3 regions of the Lysinibacillus sp. NPDC094177 genome follow, and region 3 is predicted to be linked to each of the others. Evidence: riboswitches for the same ligand, from Rfam matches in the RefSeq annotation. Region 3 holds a riboswitch; each other region holds the start of a gene.
The links. Region 3 has a riboswitch for cyclic di-GMP ahead of ACQKNC_RS01095 (amidase). Riboswitches for the same ligand answer to the same signal wherever they lie in the genome.
Positions count from the first base shown of each region.

Region 1: it holds a riboswitch for cyclic di-GMP, as region 3 does, so the genes downstream of both, ACQKNC_RS20300 (hypothetical protein) here and ACQKNC_RS01095 (amidase) in region 3, are expected to answer to the same signal.
Region 2: it holds a riboswitch for cyclic di-GMP, as region 3 does, so the genes downstream of both, ACQKNC_RS20355 (methyl-accepting chemotaxis protein) here and ACQKNC_RS01095 (amidase) in region 3, are expected to answer to the same signal.

Region 1 covers NZ_JBNNTW010000018.1:19,804-27,401, forward strand. Annotated here, with positions in the region: gene ACQKNC_RS20290 (cysteine hydrolase family protein) at 66-782, shown strand; gene ACQKNC_RS20295 (APC family permease) at 796-2,139, shown strand; cyclic di-GMP riboswitch class I at 2,590-2,676, shown strand; gene ACQKNC_RS20300 (hypothetical protein) at 2,855-3,229, shown strand; gene ACQKNC_RS20305 (hypothetical protein) at 3,272-3,985, shown strand; gene ACQKNC_RS20310 (methyl-accepting chemotaxis protein) at 4,029-5,108, shown strand; gene ACQKNC_RS20315 (tRNA dihydrouridine synthase) at 5,617-6,585, shown strand; gene ACQKNC_RS20320 (TetR/AcrR family transcriptional regulator) at 6,836-7,399, shown strand; gene ACQKNC_RS20325 (ATP-binding cassette domain-containing protein) at 7,412-7,598, shown strand, end outside.
Region 2 covers NZ_JBNNTW010000018.1:31,467-43,262, reverse strand. Annotated here, with positions in the region: gene ACQKNC_RS20380 (PrkA family serine protein kinase) at 1-909, opposite strand, end outside; gene ACQKNC_RS20375 (M23 family metallopeptidase) at 1,569-2,564, shown strand; gene ACQKNC_RS20370 (methyl-accepting chemotaxis protein) at 3,010-4,704, shown strand; gene ACQKNC_RS20365 (hypothetical protein) at 4,851-5,534, opposite strand; gene ACQKNC_RS20360 (methyl-accepting chemotaxis protein) at 5,621-7,366, opposite strand; gene ACQKNC_RS20355 (methyl-accepting chemotaxis protein) at 7,698-9,437, opposite strand; cyclic di-GMP riboswitch class I at 9,540-9,625, opposite strand; gene ACQKNC_RS20350 (hypothetical protein) at 10,094-10,291, opposite strand; gene ACQKNC_RS20345 (DUF1456 family protein) at 10,618-11,115, opposite strand; gene ACQKNC_RS20340 (alpha/beta-type small acid-soluble spore protein) at 11,321-11,518, shown strand.
Region 3 covers NZ_JBNNTW010000001.1:226,753-238,548, forward strand. Annotated here, with positions in the region: gene ACQKNC_RS01075 (tetratricopeptide repeat protein) at 1-484, opposite strand, end outside; gene ACQKNC_RS01080 (hypothetical protein) at 1,028-1,234, shown strand; gene ACQKNC_RS01085 (saccharopine dehydrogenase family protein) at 1,481-2,710, shown strand; gene nspC (carboxynorspermidine decarboxylase) at 2,707-3,846, shown strand; gene ACQKNC_RS01095 (amidase) at 3,891-4,778, opposite strand; cyclic di-GMP riboswitch class I at 4,822-4,910, opposite strand; gene ACQKNC_RS01100 (DUF6366 family protein) at 5,148-5,354, opposite strand; gene ACQKNC_RS01105 (chemotaxis protein CheW) at 5,576-6,064, opposite strand; gene ACQKNC_RS01110 (M20/M25/M40 family metallo-hydrolase) at 6,090-7,205, opposite strand; gene ACQKNC_RS01115 (hypothetical protein) at 7,788-8,753, opposite strand; gene ACQKNC_RS01120 (acyl-CoA carboxylase subunit beta) at 8,905-10,452, opposite strand; gene mce (methylmalonyl-CoA epimerase) at 10,458-10,871, opposite strand; gene prli42 (stressosome-associated protein Prli42) at 10,997-11,092, shown strand; gene ACQKNC_RS01135 (aromatic acid exporter family protein) at 11,113-11,796, opposite strand, start outside.

The sequences.
Region 1 (7,598 bases), on a different contig from region 3:
CACAAAGAGTCTGTTTTTTATTTGTCTATACATTTTGGAATTAGAGGTATTTTGGAGGGAATATTATGGAGAATACATCAACATTATATTATGAATTTTTACCGACTGACGGTCAAAAAGTAAACGTGAACCCAGATAAAACAGCATTACTAATAGTAGACATGCAACATCAGTTTATTAGCCGAGACGGATTAGACGCGCAGGTTGCAAGAGAAAAGGGCATGTTTGATCAGTGGGAATACTTTTTTGATCGTATCGACAATTTAACGATTCCGAACAATAAAAAGCTTTTAGATTTTTTCCGTACTAATAAATTAGAAGTAACATTTGGTCGCATTGCTTGCCATCATAAAGATGGACGAGATCGTTCTCCTGTACAACGCCGTCCAGGATGGAACAATATTTTATTGCCAATCGGTGACCCAGGAGCGGAGATGGTGGATGAATTAAAGCCTCTTGATGACGAAATTGTTGTAAATAAAACGACAGATAGCGTATTAAGTGGAACGAATTATGAATTTTTACTGCGTAATATGGGCATTGAAACAGTAGTTTGTACAGGTGTTGTAACAGATCAATGTGTTGCTTCAACAGTTCGAAGCTTAGCTGACGCAGGCTTTGAAGTTATTTTAGTTGAAGATGCATGTGCAGCTGCAACGCAACAGCTTCATGATGCTGAAATTATGATTATGAATCAAATTTATTGCCAAGTGATGAGTACAGATGAAGTAATTGATTTAGTAACGGAAGAACTATCAAAACACGAACCAATGAATGTGTGAGAGGAAATGGACTATGAGTCAAACACCAAATGATCATACACCACAGTTAAAACGTGTTTTAACATTAAAAGATTTAGTCATTTATGGTATTGCTTTTATGACACCGATTGCGCCAGCTTATATTTATGGCTTTGCAGCAGAGACTACAGGTGGGATGTTGCCATTAGCCTACTTGATTGCGATGGTTGCAATGATGTTTTCTGCATATAGTTACGGTCGAATGGCTGCTGTTTTTCCAAATGGAGGGTCAACTTATACATATACACAGCGTGCGATCAATCCGCATTTAGGTTTTTTTGCAGGTTGGGCAATGTTTATGGATTATGTCCTAGTGCCACTCATTGTATTTATGGTAGGTGCTTCATATGCGAATGCATTAATACCATCTGTTCCGTATTGGGTATGGGTGTTATTAATTGCAGGTATTATAACTACTGTAAATATTCTAGGTATTGGCATCGCAGCAAAAACAAATCAAATCCTCGTTATGTTTATGGGAATTGTAGTCGTTATTTTTGTTATTTTTTGTGTGAAGACAATTGTCGGTGGGGAAAGTGGTACGTCGCTCTTTACTGTTGTGCCGTTCTTCAACGATGAAAAATTCGTTATGTCTGCAATTATTTCTGGTGCAGCAATGGCCTGCTTCTCGTTTTTAGGGTTCGATTCGATTACTACTCTTTCAGAAGAGGCAGTTAATCCAAAAGATGATATTTGGAAGGCAGCTATTTTAGCTTGTTTAATCGGAGGACTTATTTTTATTGGGCAAGCGTATGTAGCTCAGCTCGTATGGCCTGATGTTACAAACTTTAGCTCAGCTGATACGGCTTTATTTGATATAGCTGAAAAAGCAGGTGGTGCAGTTCTTGCAACTCTTTATACGGTTGCGATTATTGTATCGACTGTGACAGCTGGTTTAACAGGACAAGCAAGTGCATCTCGTTTAATGTTTAGTATGGGTCGTGATGAGGTACTTTCGAAAAAGTTTTTCACACATTTACATCCAAAATATCAAACACCGGTATACAATATTTTATTGATGTGTGTGATTAGTGTTTTAGGAGCACTTTTTTTATCAGTAAATTTCGTAGCAGAATTAATGAACTTTGGAGGCCTGACTGGATTTATGTTTGTCAACTTGTCAGTGATCGTGTATTACTTCTTCCGTAAAAAAGAAAAGAAAATAATTCGATATTTATTAATTCCAGGGCTAGGATTTGGTATATGTTTCTACTTATTTATTAATTTATCACCGATGACATTGAAGATAGGCTTTATCTGGCTTGCAATCGGTTTTATCTATGCTTTCATTACGACGAAAGGCTTCAAAAAGAAACCACCAACTTTTACGGATTTATAAAATACCGAAAGAGCTTAGAGTGAATTTCTGAGATAAGTCAGTTATCTAGTATTGGTAATTTTTATCGATATTAGGTAGCTGATTTATTTTTATACAGGAATATCTGGGGATAGGTGTATTTTTTAATAAAAAATGATAAAACTTACTGTCAGAACAAACATCAATTAAATACAAAACTCTATATGACTTTTTCTAGTATTCTGTTGATTTAATTCTTCTTATTAGATGAATGTGAAAGAACATGTAGCCATTTGCTTTTCCTATAATCTGGGCAGAATAAGAGATGCCCTCTTTGTAAAATCATCAAACAGTATTTTCTTGTCCATTCCTTTAAATATACGGAAAAATTCTCTAATTTATCCGATATTCTTTAGAGAAAATTACCTACTATCGACAGAATTTGACAAAACATTTATAATTTAAATATAATATGTCAGCGTTATTTTAAAAAATTGAAAAAGGCAAACTTATCGAAAGGTAAGGACGCAAAGCTACGAGTCTAAAATTCTCTTGGATAATGATAGTCGGGTTGCCAAGATAATAAGTGATTTTTTGGCTATCCTAATAATGTTCAGGGATAGTTTTTTTTGTGGAAAAAAATTAAAAGGACTGATTCCAATCAGTTCGTAGCGACAGATGAGAAATGTATGTATTTAGTAATATTTATTACAAAAATGCTAACAGTTTTAAGAACGTTATAAAAAGGAGATTTGAGATGATAGTCGTTGATAAAGAGAAATATAAAATGGCAATTTATGAAGCAAAAAAAGAAGTACACGTCCAAATAATAGGGTTTATTAAAGCAGCTCTTGTAGAGGAGTATTTAAAAGATTTGGAAGAGACAGTGGCAAAAGTACAGAAAAATACATATACATTTGTTGTTGATGCAACATATCAATCACCTCTTCCTTCAAAGGTTTCGGCAGATCTAGGACAAACATTAATGTTTTATGCATCACTAGGCTTTAAAGATATATTTATTGTTAATCCAGCCTCTAAAATTGCATATGTGCAAGTGCGAAATGCTTTAGAGGGAGTTAATTTCCCAGGAACCGTAGTCGACAATGTTTCGCAATTACCAATGGGTTAATCTTTAAATAACTATAGTCACATTTTGAAAGAGGAATTTACGATGCATACAATTCAGGAATTATATACATATGAAATACTTACAAAAGACCAACCGGATTTAATTGAAAAGGCAGCAGAATGTTTAGCAAAAACATTTATTGGGGTAGATGTTGCTGGTAAATGGGTGCAAGAGCCAATTATCGGGTACGCCTTAAAACTACCTTACGAAGATTTCTATCAATTTACGAAGGAATATATTGAAGCAAATGTTCATCAAGGATACTGTGCTGTTGCACTAGATAAAGAGCAAAATGTTGTAGGCTCACTAGTTGGAGATACGAATGTCCTTGAAATTATCGAAGGGGATATGTTTGAAGGCACGTTTGCTGATATGAATATTGTTATGCGTGTATTAGAGGATATTGATGAACGTTTCCTAGGAGATTATAAAAAACGTTATGGAAAAGATATGGAAGATGGAGAAGTATTACATTTATTTTTATTAGGTGTAATTGCTGAGCATAATCGTCATGATATTGTACAAAGTTTAGGCGATGTATTAATAAAAAAAGCAACAGAAGAAGGCTTAAGATTAGTATTAGCTGAAGCGACAAATCCAAAGTCAATGCGTTTGCTGGAGAAGTATCATGGCCTGACAAAATACGTAAACGTAGAAGGGGACTATATTGTTCATAAATATGAAAGTAATGAAAATCTAAGCAGTATTCCATCGACTGTAGCAGATGGTATTTACATCATTGTAAGAGAACTATAAAATTTCATCACTCATACGTAAGTAGAATAGGAGAATTTTTTTCATGGAAGCTATTATGTTAGGGATTATTGTAGTTTTATTATGTACATCTTTGTATTTTGCTTACCGATATTTTTCACTTATACGTCATTCCCATATTAATAAAGAGGCACTAAATGGAATGAATGAATTATCAGCAGATCAAGTAAGTGAACAATTTAATAAATTCGCAAATAATGTGAATGAAAAAAGTAAAAATCTTTTAGAACATGGAGATTACGCAACTGAGAAGGCTGATACTGTAAGGGCCGCAATCGATGAAGTCGGTAAAGGATTAAACAAGCAACTAGTCGCTACTGAAGAGAGTGCTACTTCTATCGAAGACATCACAGTGGCTATTGAAGAGCTATCTATAAGATCTAACCAAATTTCAGAACAATCGAATACGACGTTAGAATTAACGCAAGAAGGTAATGAAAAGTTAAAAGATTCGTTGGTGAAAATGGAGCATTTTAATCAAACGATTAATACGACATTTGATGCAATCAATATACTTGGAGAAAAATCGTACGAAATTGGTAATATTGTTAAAGTAATTACAGGGATTTCAGAGCAAATAAATTTATTAGCATTGAACGCGGCTATCGAAGCAGCTCGTGCAGGAGAACACGGTAAAGGGTTTGCTGTAGTTGCTGATGAGGTTCGTAAATTGGCTGAACAATCGCGTCAGTCAGCTGATGAAGTTTCGAATATTGTAAAAAATATTCAAGAAGAGACGAACAAAGTTGTCATATCAATGAAGCAAGGAACAGAAGAGTTTGAACAAACAAATACTAAAATACTAGAAATCGAGAATATGTTCGAAAAAATTGTAGACACTACAAAAATTATTGCTGAAAATAATGCGGAATCATCTGCAAGCACAGAAGAATTATCTTCAAGTTCTCTGCAAATTATGGAAGCAATGAGGGATATTTCTTTCATTTCGCGAGAATCAGTAGAAATGTTTGAAGAGTTAGTTGGAATTAGCGATGATGAATTAAATACAATGCAAAAACTAGTTCAAGAAGCAGAGTATCTTGTAGATTTAAAAAATGATGCAGAAAAATTACTTTCTTCATTAAATCATGGTGTGGAAAGCTAAAGTGGTCGATCAAAAATAGGGTCACATTGTGAATGCAGTGCGTACTTGGCTGAATAAACCTAATTTAAGCGTGTTTTTGAACATCGCTTTTATTGGGTGTGTTTCTTTGGATTAGCTAACTTAATATTCGTTGAAATTAAAAAGCAGACGGTTTAGAAATGCGATATTGCATCTCTAATTGGCAGTCTGCTTTTACTGTTATTTTACAGTTCCACGATTAGCTAGTCTCACCACAGTATGAAGCGATAGCATGGTGGAGTTGGTATAATAGAAAAGCAGTTGATATAGAAAAAATCTATACCATCTGCTTTTTTGTTTATACCATTCAGGACCGATTTTCGTTAAAATAAACATTGCCGCTTTTCACAAATTATAAATGCCAAATGTACTTGTGTTGATAATAAGTTATTGAGCATGATATAAGTGTAAAAGAAGTGGAATATTTGGCTTTATATTTTTTAACTGAGAGTTTGAAGTTGTATCCATAGTGAGAGGATTTGAGTTTAAAATGATAGATAATTTTTGGCGTGATTTACCACGACCATTTTTTGTACTTGCACCAATGGAAGATGTGACAGATGTTGTATTTCGTCACGTAGTTAGTGAAGCCGGTCGACCGGATGTATTTTTCACAGAGTTTACAAACTCGGATAGCTATTGTCATCCAGAGGGCATGAAAAGTGTGCGTGGCCGTTTGATTTTTACAGAAGATGAACAGCCAATGGTGGCACATATTTGGGGGGACAATCCCGAATATTTCCGTCAAATGAGTATTGGCATGGCAGAACTAGGATTTAAAGGCATCGATATTAATATGGGCTGCCCTGTTCCGAATGTGGCATCGAGAGGGAAAGGTAGTGGCCTTATACTGCGTCCAGACGTTGCGGCAGAACTTATTCAAGCAGCAAAAGCGGGAGGACTGCCTGTCAGCGTGAAAACACGACTTGGCTATACGGATGTAAATGAGTGGAAGGAGTGGCTAATGCATATTTTAAAACAGGATATTGCGAACCTTTCTATTCATTTACGTACAAGAAAGGAAATGAGCCAAGTAGATGCGCATTGGGAGTTAATTCCGGAAATCAAAAAATTACGTGACCGTATTGCACCAAATACGCTACTAACAATCAATGGAGACATTCCTGATCGTCAAACTGGGCTGCAGCTTGCTGAACAATATGGTATTGATGGCGTTATGATCGGGCGAGGTATTTTTAAAAATCCTTTTGCTTTTGAAAAGGAGCCAAAAGAGCATAGCAGTAAAGAGTACCTTGATCTTTTAAGACTGCAGCTTGATCTTCAAGATCAATATGCGGAAGCACTGCCACGTTCAATCTCTGGGCTTCATCGCTTTTTCAAAATTTATGTTAAAGGATTCCGTGGAGCTGGTGAATTAAGAAATCAATTGATGAACACGAAATCAACAGATGAAGTGCGTGCATTGCTTGATAACTTTGGATCAAACAATGTTGATTAAGATGTACCATTGATATCAAAGAGGGGCAAAGAACCCCTCTTTTTTGTTGCCTAATACAGTTCTAACCTTGATGTAAAAGTTGAGATGCGACGGGTAGAAAATCGTGTCCTTTATTCCTTTTAATTTTTATTTGACCACAATGGTCATTTTTTGTTAAATTGGATATGACCACATCGGTCATTAAAGAAAGGAGATAATTATCATTAATTCCATATTTAACAGCCTAAAAACAGAAAAACAAGAGCGTATTATTAATGCCGCCATAAAAGAATTTGTGCAAAGTGGTTTTGACAAAGCTTCAACAAATGAAATTGTAAAAGAGGCAAGAATCTCTAAAGGTTCATTATTTAATTATTTTAATAGTAAGAAAGATCTTTATTTATATTTAATTGAATACTCTATTCAAGTCATTGAGAAAATATATGAGCATATAGATTTGAATGAAACGGATATATTTATAAGAATTGAGAAATTAGGATTAAAAAAATTGCATATACAAAGAAAATTCCCCCAGGTATTTGATTTTCTTTTTTCTTCAGTCCATGAGGAATCTGATGAAGTGAAGGAGGAGATTAAACAAAAAGTTAATTCTATTTTCGAAGAGGGAGTTACAAAAATATATGAGAATATAGACTACTCTAAATTTCGTGAGGACATCGATATTCAAAAAGCGATTGATATTCTTAATTGGACAATGTTCGGATTTGGGGAGAAAGTAATTAATCAATTAAACAGCTTTGAAGGAGTTAAGGAGGAGTATCTCGAAGAATGGGTAAAATATTCTGAAATTTTGAAATATAGTTTTTACAAATAAGGGGGATCAATCATGAACGTGTTGGAAGTTAGAAATTTAACGAAGAAGTTTGGGAAGTTTACAGCTTTAGACGGTGTTAATTTTGAGGTACGGAGTGGGGAGGTTTTTGGATTCATTGGTCCTAATGGGGCTGGTAAATCAACGACGATAGGGGTATTACTTGGTATTTTAAAGGCAACTGATGGAGAAGTTAAATTAT
Region 2 (11,796 bases), on a different contig from region 3:
AATAAATGAACGATACTCCGTTTCGTTTGTATGCGCAACGATTAACTCATCTGCACTAATTAATGCAAATCGACCTGCTTTAAAGTTACCTTCCTGCGTTAAAGACAATAAATTCCACAAGAATTTTTCATCAAGCTTTAACATTTCTTGGAATTCCATCATACCTCTGTTTGCCTTATTAAGCTCACCATCAAAACGATAAGCACGAGGGTCAGATTCTGAACCAAATTCTCCTATTGTCGAGAAATCAATGCTACCTGTTAAATCAGCAATATCCTGCGATTTTGGATCTGATGGCGTAAATGTTCCTATGCCCACACGTTTGTCTTCAGAAAAAGAAATACGTTCGATCATCACATTTTCAATGCGTCCATCGTACTCCTTTTCAAGACGCATCGTATTTAAAGGCGATAAACTTCCTTCAATTCGTATACCATACTCTTCGTAAAAATCATTACGCAAATGATGTGGAATTAAATGTAGAGGATCCTCATGCATTGGACATCCCTTAATTGCGTAAACTGCGCCTTCATCTGTTCGCGAAAATTGCTCAAGTCCGCGTTTCAACAAGGTCACTATTGTTGATTTACCACCACTTACTGGTCCCATTAATAACAAAATACGTTTTCTAACATCCAATCTCCGCGCTGCAGGATGGAAATATTCCTCCACCAGTCTTTCAATTGCTGTTTCAAGCCCAAAAATTTCTTGCCCAAAAAATTCATACATTTTTTGCCCATCGCGTTCCTCTACACCAGCACTTTTTATCATATTGTAGACGCGTGAATGGGCCGTTTGAGCAACTTCAGGTCTTTCCTTGATGATGTTTAAGTAATCTGCAAATGTACCTTCCCACTTTAGCCGATTTTCTTCTTCGCGATAGCTTTTCACTTTATCTAAAATGTTGATAGCCTTCCCTCCATTCAGGGCTTGATTTATAACATAGTATGAAGGAAATGACATTATGATACCCAATACTTTTTCTTTGTTGAAGTTTCTTCTTATTTGGTTATAATTTTCCCCTGCCGGATAATAGGAATTTAAACGCTAAATAAAATAATTATGGCTCTTCGGCAAAACGAGGAGTTGATTTCCGTTCCGGCTGGGCGTTTTGTTGCTGACGCTTCGCTTTCGCACAGTTAAAACATTTGTCGCTGTCGCTTCGCTTTCGCACAGTTAAAACATTTGTTGCTGTCGCTTCGCTTTCGCACAGTTAAAACATTTGTTGCTGACGCTTCGCTTTCACGCAGAGCAAAAATTCCTGAGGGCGTCGGGGCAACAGATGTTTTTTCCGCGAAAGCAAAGCGGCAGCGGCACCGAGGTTGGTCACAAAGGCGTTATCACAGAATGTGATTGTTTTATCCTTCGTTCCGGCAGATCCCCAAGGAGTCGCCCAGCCGGAACGAAGATCAACTTATTTCCAACAAACGTTACTAGAAACAGTTATTGTTATATCTGATGATTTATTTCACAAAAATTGCTCATTTCTACCGCTTTGTTTTCCCACAAAAAGTGCTGAATGAAGATAAAAAATTCGGTTATTCTAACTTTAGAAAGGAGGTCCATTATTGATTCGCCATTTTATATTCCTTTTATCATGGATGTTATTGTGGAGTTTTACTCTCCCCACTGTTGCTTTAGCAAAAGAAGAACCTACCCAAGAAGAAATTGTACAGCAACGCATGGCCTATTACGTACAATTTGACGAATTACTCATTCCGTGGCATTTCTTAGCAGCCATTGATCAATATGAACGAAATTTGCAATCAGTTCGTAAAGATATTCCAAAACGGGATGGTATCATTGCCATTCAATTTTCTGATGAATATTGGTCAGGTGCTTTAAATCCTGTAAGAGATGATATTCGCCCAGATACAATTAGTTACTTTGGCGGAATGGGGTTAGACGGCAATGGTGATGGATTTGCCAGTCCAAAGGATGATGCCGATATAATATTCTCCATGGCTACTTTCTTAAGTAAATTTGGAACAACTGATGAGGATTTTAAATTAGCTTTATGGGAGTATTACGGAAGTGAACAGGCCGTAAATCAAATCTTCACCATTTCCAAAATGTACAGTCATTTCAAATCTACTGAGCTCGATGCCCACACATTCCCAATCCCTACTAATTACGATTACAGCTATCGTAGTACATGGGGTGCTAATAGGGGCTGGGGGGGACGCCGCATTCATGAAGGAACAGATATCTTCGCTAGCTATGGTACTCCTGTGCTTTCTACCTCTTATGGAGTAGTGGAAATAAAGGGCTGGAACCAATTTGGTGGTTGGCGCATAGGAATTCGAGATAATCATAACTCATATCATTATTATGCCCATCTTGGTAGTTATAATAAGAAGATTAAAGTAGGAGATCTTGTCGCACCTGGGACTGTTCTCGGTTATGTTGGTAGCTCTGGCTACGGTAAAGAAGGGACATCAGGAAAATTCCCACCTCATCTTCACTATGGGATATATAAGTTCAATGGACGTACAGAATGGGCATTTGATCCATATCCATCATTATTACAATGGGAGCGACTAGCTAAAAAAGAAAAACAATAATCAAATACGCCTTGGCGTATTTGTTGCTGTCGCTTCGCTTTCGCACAGAAAACATTTGTTGCTGTCGCTTCGCTTTCGCACAGAAAACATTTGTTGCTGTCGCTTCGCTTTCGCACAGAAAACATTTGTTGCTGTCGCTACAACAACATTTTGCTGAATGAAGATACATTTAGGAGCACTTGGTGCACTTTTGCAGCAAGTGCTTTTTCATTAGGTAGGAAAAAATACTTAAAGATATTAAAAAAAATTCAAAATTGCACTTAAGACATATATTTTTTACTACCTACCTCGTTAACACAAAAATGTTATTGTACTAAATAAACTATTTTTAAAATTTACATTAAAAAGGTTTATTTCTATAAAGATTTAGTTATAAAATAATATTTGTAATATAACAATTTTTATTTTAAAGACCATTGAAAATTAACACAAAGGGTGGGAAAAGATGAAAGGTATTTTTCAGTTTAAAACACTTAAAGCTCGAATATTAAGTTCATTTCTTCTTTTATTAGCATTAGTTGTTTGTTTTACAACTTATACTTACATTTCTAATAATAAGATGGAAAAACAAGCAGAAGGTTTAGTGAAAGAAGATTTAATTGTCTTAGCTGCAAGTAAAAATTTAGCAATGTCTATGAGTGTTCGTCTCTCTGCAGCTTTAAGCTATGTTGTATCAGGTAAAGAAAAATACATAGAAACTTTTAATGAATATCGACAAATCGCTGAGGAAAGCAATAGTATTATGTCGAAATACGAAAATACACCTGAGCGAGAAGCGCTAGTAGAAAAAGCACGTACATGGAGTAATCGCGTAAATACCGAAGTATTCGATGTTTATAAAAAAGGCGATAAAGAATTAGCATTAAAAAATCTAATTGCTATAAATAATCTTGTAACTGAAGTTCGTACTGGTTATGAAGAATTGGCCAATAAACACTCAGATGCCATTAATAAGGTAGGAGACAACGTAGTATCAACAAGTTTAAGCAATAAAACAGTTGGAATAATCTTTAGCATTGTATTAACAATTGCAGGTATCCTAATTGCCATAGTCACTGCTAACAATATTTCTAAGCCTATTGTGACTGTCTCAAAGCGCATGAGCGAATTAGCGGATGGCAATTTGCAACATGAACTACTTCCAATAACTCATCATAATGAAATTGGTCAATTAATGCTTTCCGCAAATGATATGAATGAAAAATTAAAGCAAACGATAAGCTCAATCCATGCTGTTTCCGAAACAGTAGCAGCTAGTAGTGAAGAGCTGGCCCAATCTTCTAATGAAGTACAAACGGGTACAGAACAAATTACCGTAACTATGCAGGAGCTGGCCTCTGGCACAGAAACACAAGCATCTACAGCAGGTGATTTAGCCGAAACCATGGCTTCTTTCCAGCGTAGTATTCATGAAACAACACAGGAAGGCATTGAATTAAAAGAGCATTCAAGTCATGTACAAGATTTAACAACTACAGGTAAAGGCTTAATGATACAATCAACACAACAAATGGCAACCATTAATGAAATAGTTTTAGATTCAGTGAAAAAAGTTGAAGGCTTAAATGTGCAGTCTGCTGAAATTTCCAAACTTGTTTCTGTCATTGATGATATTTCAAACCAAACAAATTTACTTGCCTTAAACGCTGCCATCGAAGCAGCTCGTGCAGGAGAGCATGGTAAAGGTTTTGCTGTTGTTGCCGATGAAGTTCGTAAGCTTGCCGAACAAGTTCAATTCTCTGTTACTGATATTTCAACAATCGTCAACCGTATTCAAGGTGAAACAGGCAATGTAACAACCGCTCTGCAATCCGGCTATGAGGAAGTAAAAAAAGGAACCGCCCAACTAAATCAAACAAATGAAACATTTGACCAAATTTCGGAAGCCGTTGAAGAAATGATTCTTAACATAAATACCATTTCAAGCAATTTAAACAAAGTTGCTCAAAATTCTGAGTCTATCAATGTCTCAGTTGATGAAATGGCTTCTATTTCTCAAGAGTCTGCAGCTGGAGTAGAACAAACAACAGCAACTGTAGAGGAAACAGCCGCTACAATGGAAGAAATCTCAAGGAGTGCAAATCAGCTCGCTGGTATGTCTGAAGAGCTAAATATTCAATTACAGCAATTTAAAATTTAAGGTTCGGGTGTTAATCCAATCTGTTTCGGACGATACCTGATCACTTCAAGCAGCACTTCAAGCAGATATCTGAACATTGTAATCTTTCCTAGAAAAAGCTATCTCGACAATTACGTTCGAGATAGCTTTCTCTTCTAAATAATAGTTTATTGCCAATGTCTAATTGGAACCCTTTCAAGCTCATAACGTTTTATAATAACACTGATCTTCTTAAACCAATCCTCACATAACTCTAGCGCTTCTTGATACTCATCCTCTTCTCTGGATATAGGCTCACTATTATCCATAAAAACATATTCTAGAATAGGGTCAGATAGGTTATCAGCTACAATTTTCAATGTCAATTGAGACACAGTGTTATACTCCGGGTCCTCTTCATCTAATTCTTCTTCCATATCCATATCTTCACCAAGTAATGAACCACTAATTAAGTTATTGCTTGTCCTTGCAATATACATTTCGTCTTCTACTATAGCAACTTCATATATTTTATTGAATGGGATTTCTTTTTTTATCAATTCCTCTTCTAAATCTTCTCGACTTACAAGGAAAAGTGTATTAGAAGGTTCATTTAATAATAAAGCACTTAAACAATCATTTGAGATGATGCAATGTGTATGAGGGATAGCCAAAAGCTCTTCTTCACTTGCCTCTTTCAATTCATTTAATTCATTGATATAGATATATCGCTCTTTCACATACCGAATAACACCTGCTATTAATAGCCCTAGACCAATTAAAGAATATACCTTACTAAATATAGCCGTTTCGACTGAATTTGCTAGTAATAAATAGATTATCCCTAGACATAAAAGAAAAAAGGTCTTCATCCATATCCCACCCTCAAAAAGATAATCGATAGGATTATTTCATCCTTATTAATAGAAATTTTATTCTAACGATTATCTTTTCATTCTTAATTTCTATGGGAATTATCTTCGTTTTTAGCATCTACATCAAACTTTGAAACGGATTTTTCAAGTTCTTCTGCCATTTTGTTCAGTATTAAAATAGAATGGAGAATATCTTGATTGTAGCTTTCTTGTTCCATCGTACGTTCTACAACACTTTCTGTTGCCTTTGCAGCCTTATTAGCAAGCATCGTTGTTTCCAAAACTCCTGCTGTAATCTCCTCAGAAAATGCAGACATTTCTTCTGAAGTTACAGAAACTTGTTTTGTATGAGATACTACGCCCTGAATAGATTGAAGAATACTTTCAAATGATTTCCCAGCTTCTTCAACAGTTTGTAAACCATCTTCTACATTTTCTGTTACAACATTCATAGTTTGCACCGTTAAGCTCGTATCCTCATTTATTTTAGAAATCAAATCTGATATGCTATTTGCCGATTTTTCTGACTGCTCAGCAAGCTTTCTTACTTCTTCAGCTACTACGGCAAAGCCCTTTCCAGATTCACCAGCTCTAGCTGCTTCAATCGCAGCATTTAATGCAAGTAGATTCGTTTGTGAAGCAATATCACGAATCATATTAATAATAAGTGATACTTCATTTGATTGACTCTCTAGTTTTTTTATTGCATGTGCGGATAATTGAACTGATTCATTAATAATATTCATTTGATGAATCACTTTTTCAATGTTTCCATTTCCAAGCTCTACATTTTGTAAGCTAATAGATGATAATTGAGATACATTTGAAGAAGCCTCGGCAATTTGTTGAATGCCCTCTGACATTTGCTCTAATGTCGCAGAGCTTTCCTCTGAGCTTTTATACTGTGCATGCGCTCCAGCCGACACTTCCTGGATGGAGGCCGAAATATGACTAATCGCTTCAGTTGCCTTTTCACTACTTTTTGCCACTCCGTTAGTCGTTTCGATTAGCTGTTTAGAATTAGAATTGATTCCAATGATAATATTTTGTAAATCTAGTACCATTTGTTGAAATGCATTTGTTAAAACACCTATTTCATCTTTTCGATCTGTTTCTATTTTTACGGTTAAATCACCATTGCCAACTTGTTTTACTTGTGATGTTAGTTTTCTTAATGGTTTCGTTAAATAATTTGTGAAGAAATAAACGATACAGATTCCTACTATTAAAACAATTAGCGTAATCAATATAATTTTCTTTTGATTAGCATTCATGTCCGCATATACTTCTGTAGCATCTAAGTCTGCCCCTAATAATCCTATAACTTCTCCAGCAGTATTTTTTATCGGTGCATAGATAGCAAGCACAGCTCCGTATTGTGGATCATTTGATAGTTGAAATTGTACTTTACCTGTTTCAAATACTTGCTTAATTTTAGGATATGATTCGGGTGATTCCTCTTTAACACCAATCGTTGAATCCTTTTTCGGTTCGCTATCTACCATATAATAGTAGTCATATCCCTTACCATTTTTTATCCGAGTCATCGTATACAAACTGGATACCTTATAAAGCTTTTTAACAGAGCTTAATTCTTTTTGCAATTTATAATAATTGTCATCTTTTTTTGCTCCAATTTCAAATCTTTGAAAGCCTTTAACATCTACTTTGGAGATTGCCCGATCAATCATATTTAAGTTTTGCAGACCAACTGTCTCTTTCACTAGATTCAACGAAGAACGATAAATAAGAAAACTAATCAGTAAACATGATATAACAAGTAAAATTGAAAATACCATTAACATTTTGATTTTTAAGCTATTTCGCATCGATGAACTCCTTATAATTATTTTTTTATTTCATTTTCCACGTGAATATTTACTCCAAAATAAGAATATTTGTAACTATAAATTATACAATATCCCACCAGTACAATGTCATTATTTACCAATAAATAGAATTTTCTTACATAAACTAGCTATAACTAATCATTTTTAAGTGTCATTTTTTCAGCACAAAAAAAAACGAGAACATTGAAATTCAATGCTCTCGTTTCATCTTGTCTACAAAAGAATAAATGTAAAATAATACAAATCGATAAATAAAAGTTGATTTCACTTTGTCTTCAATTTCCTCGTAACTCCGTGAAAAATCAACACATCATTCATTCTCCAATTTGAATTTTGCTACAAGTACCTGCAATTCTTCTGCAGTGTTTCCTAATGAATACGATGCCTCTTTCACCTCTTGCATAGTTGTCAATTGCTCTTGAGTTGCATTTGACACATTAGACGAAAATTCAGATGACTGCTCCGTAGATTGCTTAATATTATTGACAGATGCTGCAACTTCCTCCGAAGAAGCAGAAATTTGTTGAGATGCAGCCGAAATTTCACGAATCTGACTTGCAACTTCTTCTGATGAAGCGAGTATTTCTTTAAAGATTTCCCCTACTTCATTTGTAAACTCCATACCAGCCTTTACATCTTCTTTACCTTTTTCCATTACAGCGATAGAAGCGTTAGAATCAGCTTGGACTGTACTAATTAAATTGTATATTTCCGTTGCAGATTGTGATGATTGTTCCGCTAATCGTCTAACCTCGTCAGCGACAACAGCGAAGCCTTTCCCGTGCTCTCCTGCTCTAGCAGCTTCAATTGCCGCATTTAATGCTAGTAGGTTTGTTTGATCGGCTATTGCTGTAATAAGACTTACAATATCGCTAATTTTTTTCGTATTGATATGTAATCCGTTTATCGTTGTCCCTATTTGTTCAACAGAATCATTAATCAATTCCATTTGTGCAATGACTTTCTGAACAATATGGTTTCCACGTTCTGAAGCTTGAGAAGCAGAAATAGATGATTCAGCAGCTGTATTAGCAGAGTCAGCAATTTGCTGGATGCCTGTCGCTGTTTCCTCCATAGCAGCAGCTGTTTCCTCAGTCATAACCATTGAAGCCTCAGAATTTTGCGTGATTTGCCCCATGTCTTGAGCAATATTTGTTGCACTATTATATGTCTGTGCTGCATTAACAGTTAGCTGGTTAGCTGCTGAAGATACATTATCAGATGTATTTCTAATATTTAAAATGATATGTTGTAAACTTGAAACCATCGTATTAATAGATTCAGATAAACTTCCGATTTCGTCCTTCGTTATTTCTAAATCCACATTTACTAATTCCCCATTCGCTACTTGATTTGCAGCATTTACTACTTTCTTAAGTGGTTTTAATAGACGATCAATAACTATGTAAAGTAAAACTAATAAAATTAAAATTCCAATAACAGCTATAACAATCTGTTTTATAACACTGGTTTTAATGATCGTATTTATGTAGTCCGCAGAATAATCAATACCTAATAATGCAATGAGCTTTCCATTGTCATCTTTAATTGGGCTAAATACAGTTCGCCATGAACCATAAGGGTCTTGGTAAATATCGGTTACCTCAGTACTATTATTCTCAATTGCCAAATTAGCTGTTTTCACATGTTCATCTGCTAAATCAGTATCGACTTCACCAGCTTCATTTATATCGTTCAAATTAGATGTATAGCCTATCGGTTTAATACCACTTGCATCCTGCACATCCCAAATATAGCTCCACCTCATAATTCCTTGTTCTTCTTTAATCTTATCGAGTTGTTTTTGAACTTTCTTAAATATAGCATTAGTCTCTCCCTTTTCAGTCAATAAATCTTTAATATCATCACTATCAAGATTCATAGCTGTCAATAAACCAACACTTTTTAACTCTTGTTCTAAATCACCAGACATTCGATTGTTTAATTCTCTAATACTTTGCGTAGTAATAATAGCAATTAGAAGCAAAACAATAATAGAAACCGTTAGTAAAAGTTTGTATTTTAATGGAACATTTTTCAACAACTTCATGATTATTACTTCCTCCTTTATCGTATTTTTGGCAAAAAAATAACCTATTTCAAAAGAAACAGGCATCAAAGAATATAACTAGCAATATATGTACTTGACTAGTACTCCTGCTTAGCCAGCATAGCATACACTACCTTAGACCTATAACTTCGCGTCTCTACCTAACAGTAGATTTACCCATCTTTTCCCTCACAAAATTAACATAATGGGTAAAAGTAGTCAATGTCACTAGATAAAAATACACATATTTTTTACAATTTTAATATTATAAAATGAGTACTATTACATAATTTTCTCAGCTCATCCATAATACTCTTCAGAGACATCCGCCGGAAACTTTAGGCCAACACGACGTCGGTCACTCAGGCGTTTTCACAGGATGTGAAGTTCTTAGCCTGAGTTCCTCTTTTCAGCAGATGTTTGTTCACCCACTGAAAAGTAACTTAAACCCGCGTTTATCTCACCACCTATTGAGGGGAGACTTCTGTACCAGTCGCTACGCTTTCGGTCAAAAGACTTTTGTAGCTACCGTTTCACTTACGTTACATAAAACATTTGCTGAAAGAAGTTAAAAACAGCTACAACGTAATATTGTAGCTGCTACTATAATTTTAAATAATCAATTACCCCTAAATGATTATTCATATTAAAGATCGTTATCTATTTAGTACCATGACTAAAACTGACGGTATGAATGATAAAGCAAACATGCATGAATACCACATAGATGTACGGCGTAATGAAAAACGAACTTTTTTCTTTTCTGCATAAAAAATATCTAACATAACTGAAGCAACAACAAGTGGGATAGTAACACATGCGATAGCAACTAATAAAATGTCTAAACCAAACATAAAAGCACCCCTCTGTTCGTGAACATTTATTTTCCATCTTTGTGACAACTTTATGTCAATATTAGTGTACACAATTTCGCCACAAGTTGTCAATTAGATTTAACTAAGAAAAAAATGCTTTTTATAGAAAATTTTCATCACAACAAAGGTATTTACGTAAGGATTTCAAAAAAAAGCAGCTACAAATTCGCAGCTGCTTTGTTAATCATTAATATATTGGATGTTTACTAAAATTCCCACTTGATTATTCAGGAAAGAACGTTTATTATAGCGCCTTGACTTAACGCTTCTTTTTAATAAGGAACAGACTTTAATATTGAGCCATTTTACTCTTCTCTATATTTATATGTCAGCCCTCTTAAAAAATTTCTCACAAAGCGATCGCCACATTCTTTATAATTACGATGACTTGGACTTCTTAAAATGGCACCTAATTCGCCTTTCGAAACGCTAACGCCTCCGTCATATAAAATATCGAGCATTTCCTCACTCGTTAAGGCTAACGCAATCTTCACTTTCTTTAATAACATATTATTAGGGCTTTCTTTCCCAGAAACAGGTAGTGGTCCTTCTAGCTGACCAGACTTAGGCTTTTGCGACCCTCGTTTAAATGTAATAAATCCATTTAAAAATGCCTCTACCATTTTATTATTACATTTGATGTATTCTTCTGGTGCTTCTTCCTCATCATTAACTTTAATAAGCATGTTCAATACTTCTTCCTTCGTAAAGTCCATGCCGCCTAACTTAAAAATTTCAACCATATCTTTATTTTTGATATCTAGTGCATATCTTAAACGAATTAATATATCATTGTTCGTCATTTAAAAAACCTCCATTTTGACTGTAAAAGCGCTTCTAACAATCCTATCCTCGAAACTGAAGCATACTTTATTATAGCAGAGACATACACAATTTTAGCTAGCTTTCCAAAAGTTACTTTCTATAGTATTTAGAATGTGCATTTTACTTTTTAACATGTATGATTAGCTAACTCTCGACCATTCTAATCTCAAGGAGGTGAGATAAATGGCTAATCGTAGTTCAAATAAGCTTCTAGTTCCTGGTGTACATGAAGCTGTTGATCAATTGAAATATGAAATCGCACAAGAATTTAATGTACAATTAGGGCCAGAAGCCTCTTCTCGTGCAAACGGTTCAGTCGGAGGAGAAATCACAAAACGCCTCGTAGAAATGGCTGAAAAACGTTCAAAAGGTTTATTATAATAATAAATTTCAAAAAGAACGAATCCCTTTTTTAAATTGGAATTCGTTCTTTCATGCTTTAACATCTTTCAGCGGGTGTCCAAACATCTGTACCTGTCGCTACGCTTTCGCACAGAATGAACCCCTTTTGCTGACGCTACGTTAGCACTGCGCTTTCGCACAAAAAACATCTGTTGGCCTAAAGCCTCCGGCGGATGTCACGGAATCGAAAAGGAGTTCTTAGAGGATGTTAGCCTAAAATCATCGCACCCATGCGATAACGGCTAACTGACCTGCAT
Region 3 (11,796 bases):
CATTTCGACTCAAAAACTGTGCAAAGGCTCCCCAGTAAAGGGCTTTATTCGGCTGTAGTTTTATCGCTTCCGCAAATTGCACAAGTGCTTTGTCATGCTCCTTAGCAAGAACAAAGTATTCAGCCATAGTATAGTAAGCATTCGCTTGTGCCTCGACCGATCCAGCTAATAATTCATCTACTACTTTACCGAATTGCTGATCATCCTCACTCCCTATATATGCAGCTATTACATCACGCTCTGGATAGGAGCCATCTGTCCGTTCAACACTTTGCTTCACTTTTTCAGCAGTAGGAACTGGCATATTTGCATAACCGTTCGCTTCCAACAATGCGACGTGCTGTTGAATTGTTGGAAATGATTCTTGTTCTGTAAACGCACTATTAGCTAGAAGTGCTTTGGCTAATTGATAGCTTTCTTTCACACGACCATTTAAAAATAATTCATTTATCTGTTGGACTTGCTCATCAAACTGTTTGATCACTATTTAAATCCTCACCTTCACCAAAAGAAAAGTATTATAGGTATTTTACCATCTTTAGAGAGAAAAAGAGCATTTATCATGCTAAACAATCTAAATAGCTATAATTTTTCTATAATTCTTTTATTTTAACAGTACCCTATGTCCTCCAATTGTATAGCACTAGCGTAATAGGAATTCACTAAACTAGAATCTTATTATTAAAACGATGATCAAAATGATTCATCACCACAAGGATAACATTTGTGAAGCCTATACTATGTAAATAAGTTGATTATCGTTCCGATTGGGCTACTCCTTGGGGATTAGCGTCACAGATGAGACCATGGAGCGAGCAATTATAGGAACGAAGGCTAAGAGCATTACATCCTGTGATAACGCCTTCGTGAACAACATCGTGTTTGCCCAGTCGGAACAGAATTCAACCCTACGTTATGGGGATGAGCCTCAAAATTAAAAAACGTTGGATAAATTTCTGAATTATGAGATAATTGAAGCATGTTTTCATTTTTTGAGGGCATGTAAACTAAATTAGGAGGGCTTGCTATGAATAGACGATTTCATTTTGTATCGCTTATTATTGGAAATTTGTTAACACTAGGAGTTATTTTCATTTATGCTATGCAAAGTCAAGTGGATGTGGCCCTCAGCACATATGCCCTTGTAATGGGGTTTTTAAGCACATTACTACTTATCTTTTTTTATTTATGGGGGGATGAAAAACAACAAATTTCTAATCGTTTTTCTAAATAACTCGGTAGCAAAACCATAATTTTTTGAACAAAAAAATAATTTTCCCCTTTTCTGCTAAATGTAGTTAAGGGATTTTTTTTCACGAAAAGCTTCCTTTTTCGCGGTATTCCCCTCTGAATTTGACTTATTGTTGTAGAAAAATAAATTTTTTTGTAGAAAATTTAAAAACAATGATTGAGTAGTAAATCAATTTTCTGTATAATCAGCTTGTTTGACAATACTATTTATGAACCTGGGGGTAGACAATTGGGTAAAGCATTGATTATCGGAGCTGGCGGAGTAGCCAGTGTTGTGGTACACAAGTGTGTTCAAAATTCGGACGTATTTGAGGAGATTTGTATCGCAAGTAGAACTGTTTCAAAATGTGACGCTCTAAAAGAAAAACTAGATGGCGGAAAAACAAAGATTCATACTGCACAGGTAGACGCAGACAATACTGAAGAGGTTATTGAGCTTATTAAAGCCTTTGGACCTGATGTTGTTATTAATGTAGCACTACCTTATCAAGACTTAACGATTATGGATGCTTGCTTAGCGACGGGTGTACACTATGTGGATACTGCAAACTACGAGCCACCTGAAACGGCAAAATTTGAATATAAATGGCAATGGGCTTATAAAGAGAAGTTCGAAAAAGCTGGCTTAACTGCACTACTTGGTAGCGGTTTTGATCCAGGCGTAACTGGCGTTTTCACAGCTCATGCTCAAAAACATGAATTTGATGAAATCCACTACATTGATATTGTGGATGCAAATGCTGGAGATCACGGTTATCATTTCGCAACAAACTTCAACCCAGAAATCAACATTCGTGAAATTACTGCGAATGGTCGTTACTGGAAAGAAGGCGAGTGGATAGAAACTGCACCACTTGAGAAAAAAGAAGTGTATAACTTACCAGAAATTGGGCCAAAAGATATTTACCTGTTATACCATGAAGAGTTAGAATCTCTTGCTAAAAACATTAAAGGCTTAAAGCAAATTCGTTTCTGGATGACATTCTCAGAAAAATACTTAACACACTTAAAAGTATTAGAAAATGTTGGTATGACTTCTATCGAGCCTATCGAGTTTGAAGGACAAATGATTCAACCAATCCACTTCCTTAAAGCTGTACTACCTGATCCAGCATCACTTGGACCACGTACAAAAGGGAAAACAAATATCGGTTGTATCGTTCGCGGTCTAAAAGATGGCAAAGAAAAAACTTATTATGTGTACAACGTATGTGACCACGAAGAATGTTATAACGAGGTTGGTTCACAGGCGATTTCTTACACAACTGGTGTGCCAGCAATGATTGGTGCGATGCTTGTGATGAACGGTGAATGGCGTAAACCAGGCGTTTGGAACGTCGAAGATTTCAATCCAGATCCATTCATGGATGCGTTAAATAAATGGGGTCTACCATGGCAAGAAAGCCACAATCCAGAATTACTTGACCTTGATTTAGAAACGAAGGAATTAAGCCGATGAAACCAATTGATTTTTCAAAAGTTCCATCCCCTTCTTACGTAGTGGATGAGCGATTATTAACAAAAAATCTAGAGCTTTTAAAATCGATTCAAGATCGAACAGGCTGCCGTATTTTACTTGCCTTAAAAGGATTTTCAATGCATTCAACATTCCCATTAGTGGGTGAATATTTAGCAGGGATTACGTCCAGCTCATTATTTGAAGCACGATTAGGTTATGAAAAAATGGGCAAAGAAGTGCATGTCTATGCACCAGCTTACGTAGAGCATGAAATGGACGAGCTTCTTGGCTATGTTGATCATATTGTGTTTAATTCATTTAACCAATGGAATCAATATAAGGACAAAGTAAAATCTGCTGGTAAAACAATTGAATGTGGTATTCGTATCAATCCTGAGTACTCTGAAATTGAAACGGCCCTTTACGACCCTTGCTACACGAATTCTCGTCTTGGCACAACTTTAGCCAATTTCGACAAGTCACAGCTTGAAGGTATTGATGGTTTACACTTCCATGCAATGTGTGAGCAAAACTCAGATACTTTAGAGCGTATTATACAAGTTGTCGAAGAAAAATTTGGTGATGTCTTACATCAAATGAAATGGTTAAACTTTGGTGGAGGTCATCATATTACTCGTGACGATTATGATGTAGAAAAGCTTGTGAATGTCATTAATTACATTCAAGACAAGTATAACCTTCTCGTATATTTAGAGCCAGGTGAAGCTGTTGCCCTTAATACAGGTTATTTAGTAGCAACTGTTCTTGATGTGCAGAAAAACGGTATGGACCTAGCAATTTTAGATACATCGGCGACTTGCCATATGCCAGACGTTCTAGAAATGCCATACCGTCCAATGATTATCGGTTCAGGTCAACCAAATGAGCTAGCTTACACATATCGTCTAGGCGGACTTACATGTCTTGCTGGTGATGTGATAGGTGATTATTCATTTGAACAACCTTTACAACCAGGCGATCGTCTAGTATTCACAGATATGGCGCATTACTCAATGGTAAAAAATCATATGTTTAATGGTGTTAATCTTCCATCAATCGTTTCTTATAACGATGAGGAAGGCATTAAAGTCATTCGTGAATTTAAATTTGAAGACTATAGCGGTCGACTTTCGTAAAAACAAAGAAAATCCTCTCCAACTTATTGTTGGAGAGGATTTTTTTACGGCTGCATATTCATCCAACTATCAACATGATGAATGGCAAAACCATTATAGCTTGTTTTATTGGCATAATACTTATGAACTTGTGCTAACTGTTTATTCATGTAAGCTTCTCCATTATCATAGAAGGTAATATTTCTCCCTTCATCAGAGGCTCCGGTTTCTACACCAATAATAATTGATTTATTTACTTTATTTGCATAGTTTATTTCATGTTCAACAATTTTTATTATGTCTTTAGCGGTATCTCGATAGGCCATTATCGAAACACTTTCCACTTGGTCAATTACCCAATCCGCTAATAAACCTTGCCCAAATGGGTTATTGTATGTAATTTCGTCAAACCAAAATGGCATATCGACTTCTAATGGCAATTGTAATTGATCGGTATCCCCTTTCGCTCTAGTAAGAAGCGTTTGATAGGATTCAATCGTATTTACTTGGTTTGAGCTCCAACCACTATTTAAGTAGGGCTCTACATCGAGATGAACTCCAGAAAATTGCTCTGTTGCTGATGCATTTTCATTATATGTATGTAACCAGTCAAACAGCTGATCCTGCATTTTATAGCCATCTGTTGAAACCCAGTTTGCAGAACCATCTAACGCATATACTTTTATACCTTTTGCTGATGCTTTATCGATAAAACTTTTGTAATAGTTACTTGCTATATCACTATTAATTTGTAAATATAATTTATTTACCTGCTTACTTTCTAAAAATGAGAGTACTCCTGATTCATCTTCGACAATCTTTGTCGTATCCCACAACCAAGTAGCCCTATCTTGCACGGCCTTTGCGTCTACCTTTCCCATTGTTAATCCTAGTGTACTTACAATTGTTACTATAAAAACAATGATTGCTTTTGATAGTGAATGACTTACCATATATTACATCTCCATTCTATTCGCCGAGGCTCATAGAACAGAACCTGGCAACCTGACAATCATGCACTAAAATAGTGTTTAGACTCATGGCTTTGCGTCCTTCCCTTTCGGTGAAGTTTGCCTTTTACAGTAGTTTTCTTGCTTTACATAATACGACGTTGGAATGAAAATGTCTGTAGGTAAAACGCATAATTTTATTAACAACTTTCAAATAAGTTAATAAGAACACAGGTTATTTTTACTATATCAGCATAAAAACGTAGTAGTGATGATCAAGGTGAACATATTGGATGAATGATATGGAAGATGTATGTGTAGCAATTGAGAAAAAAGGAATGCAAAATTAGATAAAGATTCCTTTTGATATCTTTAACTGAAAAATAATTTATATGTAATGTATCCTATAAATAACACTAAAACTAACACTACCGTCTCTTTCCAGCCCATACCATTTAAATTTCCGCTAGTTCCCCTATTTATTCCATCGTTTAAAGAACCTGTAGCATTGTTTTTTAATTCAGTTTGTTTTAAACGCTCTCTTTTTTCTTCTGGTGTTTCCTTTTTCTTTGAATCCATATGACAAAACCTCCCCTAAATTAATGTTTACTTTTTATACTATAGAAAGACATATCCATTTTTATGCTTATTTGTAATGTGGCTTATTGGACGCCTCCAGGAAAGTGCGCCCAGTCGAAATGGAAAAGAGGTTAAAAAGAAAGACAGAATCACAAATTTGTAATTCTGCCTAAAACATCAACTATGAAGTGTTGTATTGGATTTATTAATCCTATAAAAACTCATGCCTCTACGTTTTCTTTTTCATTTTCAAGCATTTTGTGTAAATAATTTATTATTTCACGTATACCTTCTAATGAATTCACAAGTATTTTCGGGTCAACGTATGTGATCATACGATTTTCAAGATTAGCCACAGCTGTAAAGTATCGTGTTTTTGAATAATTGACAAGTCCCATTTGCTTTAATACCGACTCATCAAAATCAAGAATTTCACGAGCTTCCGTTACAAGTAATCCATAATTTACAACGTCCGTATTCAACACAATAACCCGTGCTGTTGCAGCATTAGAAGAACGATTATAAAGAATACGCTCAAAATCAAGCACAGGTACGAGCTCGCCACGAATTCTTGTAAAGCCTAGAAGATAATTAGGCAAATGAGGAATCGGTGTTACATGCTCTAGCTTTTCAATCGAAATCGCTTGTTCCACAGGCACTGCATATTCCTCTGTACCACAAGCAAAAACTACTGCCTTTACACTTTCCATGCGTTCACTTCCTTCGATTCTGTTGTTATTTTTTCGCAGACTCTTTAACGATTTCAACAAGTAAATCTGCTAATTTTTCTAATTCTTCTACTGGGATTTTTTCATTTGTTGTATGAATGTCCTCGTACCCAACCGACAGATTTACTGTTGGGATGCCAAAGCCTGCAATAACATTAGCATCGGAACCTCCGCCTGAAATGCCAAGCTTTGGTGTGCGGTCGATGTTGTGTGCAGCTGCCATTGCCACTTGAACAACTTTATCATTTTCTGTTACACGGAATCCAGGGTACATTAGCTTCACTTCTACTTCAGCTCGTGCCCCTAATGAAGCAGAAACTTGTTCAAACGTCTCTTGCATATGCTTAGTTTGTGCATCTAGCTTCGTTTTGTCGATAGAACGTGCTTCTGCTAGTATTGTTACTTCATCACATACAATATTTGTTGCCTGACCACCCTCAAAGCGACCGATATTTGCTGTAGTTTCTTCATCCAAACGACCAAGTTTCATTTGTGCGATACATTTGGAAGCAACTGTAATCGCTGATATTCCTTTTTCTGGAGCAACACCAGCGTGCGCTGTTTTCCCAATTATTTTAGCGAAAATTTTTGCTTGGAATGGAGCAGCAGTTACAATACCGCCTACTTTGCCATCGCTGTCTACAGCAAAGCCATATTTTGCTTTAATTTTAGCTGGATCTAACTCTTTAGCTCCAACGAGTCCACTTTCCTCGCCAGCCGTAATAATAAATTCAATATCCCCATGTTCAATATTTTGCTCTTTTAAGCGTTTAGCCATTTCAAATAATGCAGCTAGACCAGCTTTGTCATCAGCACCTAAAATAGTTGTACCATCTGAAACGATATAGCCATCTTCACGAAGCGATGGTTTAATCCCCTTACCTGGGACAACTGTATCCATATGAGAAGTAAAATAAATTGGTTCGACATCTAATGAACCCTTTAACGTAGCAAGTATATTACCTGCTCCATGTCCGTTACGAGTATGTGCATCATCTTGTTCAACTGTAAATCCAAGTGCTGTTAATTTGTTGATTAAAATCGGTGCAATCATTTGTTCATGTTTTGTTTCTGAATCGATTTGTACGAGTTCAAAAAACTCTTCTACTAAACGACTTGTCATGTTGTAGGACTCCCTTAGTTTACGTGGTTTTCCACGTTATAGTATATGTATTATTTTAGCACAACGTCTAGAGAGTTGAAATAATTCGCTTACAGGAACTACGCTATTTTATGAACGAATATCAATTACACCTTGGAATAATTTTCTTGACGTTTCGTTTTAATAAAGAGAAAAAAATCACGCTATACAAAAATGAATGCATGTATGATAAGTCAGCTTAATGCACTTTCGCAGAAAAAACATCTTGTGCTGACACTTCTCTTACATACAGACAAACCAGAAGATAAATTCTGAGTGAAATGATTGATCGGAGTGGAGACTGGGCGACTCTTGGGGATTAGCGATAGAGGAACGAAGGCTAAAAGCATCACATCCTGTGATAACGCCTTCATGACCTACATCGTGTAGGCCCAAGCGGCTCATCGGACGCCCCTAGGAAGCTCTGCTCTGCGCGAAAGTGAAGCGTCAGCGATAAAAGCGCCTAGTCGGAACGGAAATCACCCCCCGTTTTGCTGAAGAGCTGTACTTTTTTATTGTGAAACGAAGTAAAAACCTGTGAAAGAAGTAGATTCTTTTCACAGGTTACTTTATATATACGTTTGTATAAATCTCTTCTTTTTCTTTTAGAAGAGTCTGCAAATAATCATCTGCCTTGTTATGTTTATCCTGTAGACGCCAAATCGTATTATGTACATCATCTTGTACACGAGAAACCTGCTCTCTTGCAGTGGATATTTTAGAATGGACAGACCAAGCTGAAAAAATATCATCAAAGAAATAGTCTGCAAATCTTACAAATCCATCAGTTTCAATTGCTAATGATTTCGTTGACATATCATGTACATCCAGTAATTCGTTATAGAAGCGTTGTAACGCAATTTGAGAATTATGAAGATAATTTTCGGACTTATCAAGTGCATCATGCTTTAAATGTGTAGCAATGAGTCCCCCACCAAAAAATGTATCCCACGTTGAGTATCCATTTGCGGAATGCAAGGACTCAGCTGCTTGTCCAAGCTTAGTAAGTGCTGCTTCACCAGCCTCCTCTGCTTCCTTTATCTCTGTAATTAATTGTTTGGTTAACATTTCTTCATGCGCTAATTGTTCAAGCCTTTTTGCCTGTTTAGGCTCTTGTATTTGTAAGTAGCCTTTCTTTTTAGCATTTAATTGACTTAAAGCTTCTTGTAATTTTTGTTCATTAATTTGAGTAAGTTTAGTGTTTATTTTCCCTAAATCATTTGATAAATCAATTTCTATCTTTTTTGCTTCATTTATTTTTAATTCAAGAATGGCTGCTTTATCAATTTTTTCTGCACGTAGCTCATCTTGTTGCCCTGTCCACGTACGAATCATATTCATAAATGAAAAACCTTCTAACTTATCGAGTTTCAAACGGATTTGATTGAGTGCTGTAGAATGTTTGTAAATTTCCTGTTGTGCATGCTCGAGTTGCTTTTCAATTAAGACCTTTTGTTCACTTAACCTACTAACGGTTCGTAATTGTGCATGAATCATTTCTTGTTCTTTTTGTAATTGTTCCCATTCCATTCATCTCAACTCCTCTTACATATATGTACGGATGAAATGAAGATATGTTTCAATTAACTGCTATTTCTCATCAATCTTTTATTATCTAAAGTTAGTTTAAGTCAAAAAGAAAAGCCTAGTAATCCAATTGGATACTAGGCTTGTACGAGTCTTATAGAGGAATGTTTCCGTGCTTTTTCTCTGGACGTGTTTCATGTTTGTTCGATAACATATCTAGCCCTTGAATTAGCTTAATACGTGTATCACGTGGATCGATAACATCATCTACCATACCTCGAGATGCCGCCACATATGGGTTTGCGAATTTTTCTTTATATTCTTCAATTTTCGCTGCACGTGTTGCTTCTGGATCTTCCGATTTTGCAATTTCACGCGCGAAGATAATGTTAGCTGCACCTGCCGCACCCATAACAGCAATTTCTGCGTTAGGCCAAGCAAATACTAAGTCAGCGCCAATTGATTTAGAGTTAAGGGCAACATATGCACCACCGTATGCTTTACGCAGAATCACTGTAATTTTTGGTACAGTTGCTTCTGAGTATGCATAAAGGATTTTCGCTCCGTGACGGATGATACCTCCATGCTCTTGTTTAACGCCTGGGAAGAAACCAGAAACGTCTTCAAATGTGATGATTGGTATATTGTAAGCGTCACATGTACGAATGAAACGAGCAGCCTTATCTGAAGAATCAATATCTAACCCACCAGCTAATACTTTTGGTTGGTTACATACAAGACCAACTGATTCACCAGCAATACGCGCAAAACCAACTACTACGTTTTTCGCAAATTCTGAATGAACTTCCATAAATGAGCCTTCGTCCACTATTTGCTCGACTACTTTACGTACATCATAAGGACGAGTTGTTTCGATTGGTACAGCATCCACGATTTCTGGACGATAGTCATCACCCTCTGGACGTGCCTGACGCGGAGCTTTTTCTTTATTATTTTGTGGTAAGTAGCTTAATAGCTTCTTAATTTGATCAATAGCATCTTCTTCAGATGGTGCACGGAAGTGTGCGTTACCACTTATAGCGTTGTTTACTTTAGAACCACCTAAATCTTCAGCTGAGATCTTTTCACCTGTTACCGTTTCGATAACTTTAGGTCCTGTAATAAACATTTGAGATGTTTTGTCAACCATTAGAATGAAGTCTGTAATTGCTGGAGAATATACAGCTCCACCAGCACATGGTCCCATAATAACTGAGATTTGCGGAATTACCCCAGAGTAGATTGCATTACGATAGAAAATATGGCCATAACCATCTAGTGAAAGTACACCTTCTTGAATACGAGCACCACCTGAATCATTAATACCGATAAATGGTGTACCATTTTTTGCAGCTAGATCCATTACTGTTGCCATTTTTTTTGCGTGCATTTCACCAAGAGCTCCACCAAATACTGTGAAATCTTGAGAGAATAAGTATACTGGACGTCCGTTGATTTTACCGAAACCTGTAACTACACCATCACCAGGACCTTCCATCTTGTCCATGCCGAAGTCTACTGTACGGTGTGTAATGAATGGGTTGATCTCGAAAAATGTACCTTCGTCAAGTAATAATTCAATACGCTCACGGGCCGTTAATTTCCCTTTATCATGTTGCTTCTCGATGCGCTCATAGCCGCCACCAAGCTCAATTACTGTCTTACGGTCATACAAGTCATTAATTTTGTCGAACATATCCATACTGATCACTTTTCCCCTTTTCCACTTTTATCGCATAATTCATATAACACACCGAAAGATGATTTCGGGTGCATGAAAGCAACCTCTGCACCACCAGCACCTGGTCCTGGCTCTTCAGATAAAAGACGTACGCCTTTTTCTCTCAGCTCAGCCATACGCTCACGGATCCCTGTTACACCGAATGCTACATGGTGAATACCCTCTCCACGTTTTTCGATATATCCGTGAATAGTACTTTTCTCACTCATCGGTTCTAATAACTCAATTTTTACATTACCCGCATCAATGAATGCAACACGAACCTGTTGAGATTCTACTTCTTCCACTTTTAGCAATTTTAAGCCTAAAGTTTCTGTATAATATGTAATGCGTTCATCAAGATCGCGGACTGCAATCCCAATATGATCTACTCTCTCCATGGTGACATCTCCTTCTGTTATGGTACATAATCTATTTTACAGACTTTTTCGTCAAAACTCTACTACTTGAGAAATTTTTCAGATTTGATAAACTATTTATAAGAAAAGAAGGAGCGAACGAGCATATGAGTAATAAAAAATTTCAAAAAATCGTAGTTTATACTATGGTCGCAATCATGATAATTTCATCTCTAGCATTCGGCCTATCAATGCTAGTATAATGAAAAGCAAGGCGTCCGCATTACTGCGGGCGCTCTTTCTTTACCTTCAACCCCTTGAAAGACTGCTTAATTTCTAAATAACGATCCATTTCCTCAATAAATTGATAGAGTGCCGCTTGTGCTAAAAATTGCTCATGATTTTTGGGTAAGGGTAACTGGGCGAAATCTCGCTTTACTTGCTCTAACTTCTCTCTAAAATGACTGGCCGTATTTCCTGAATGAACATGCTCACCAAGGTCTTGTAAAAAGTCAGCGACAATAACCGCCTCTTGTACTATAACAGGAAGTGCCGTTATTTTAGGAAGAACCCTATCGATAATTTCTAGCTGCTGTTCACGCATATCAAAATACATGTAGTAGTCATTTTTTCGTCTCGTAAAATGATTTTCAACATCTTTAAACGCTAGGGATTTTGCACTATTCAATGCTTTAATCGCTTCAATAATTTCCTGCCCATCCCACAATGTATCGCCTTCTCTTAAATAGTTGGCAATTTCTAAAAAAATCTTACTGTAGAGTTCCTCAATTTTCACTCGATAGTAATTTAGTTCCTTTTGAATATCTGGCATATACATATTTATAGCTATTCCCGTACAATAACCAATTGCCATTAATGCGAATTCATTATAAACAAGTGCCAATGAAAAGCTTTTAGCTGCATAAATATGCATGATAATAACGGCACTAGAGACAAAGCCATCCGC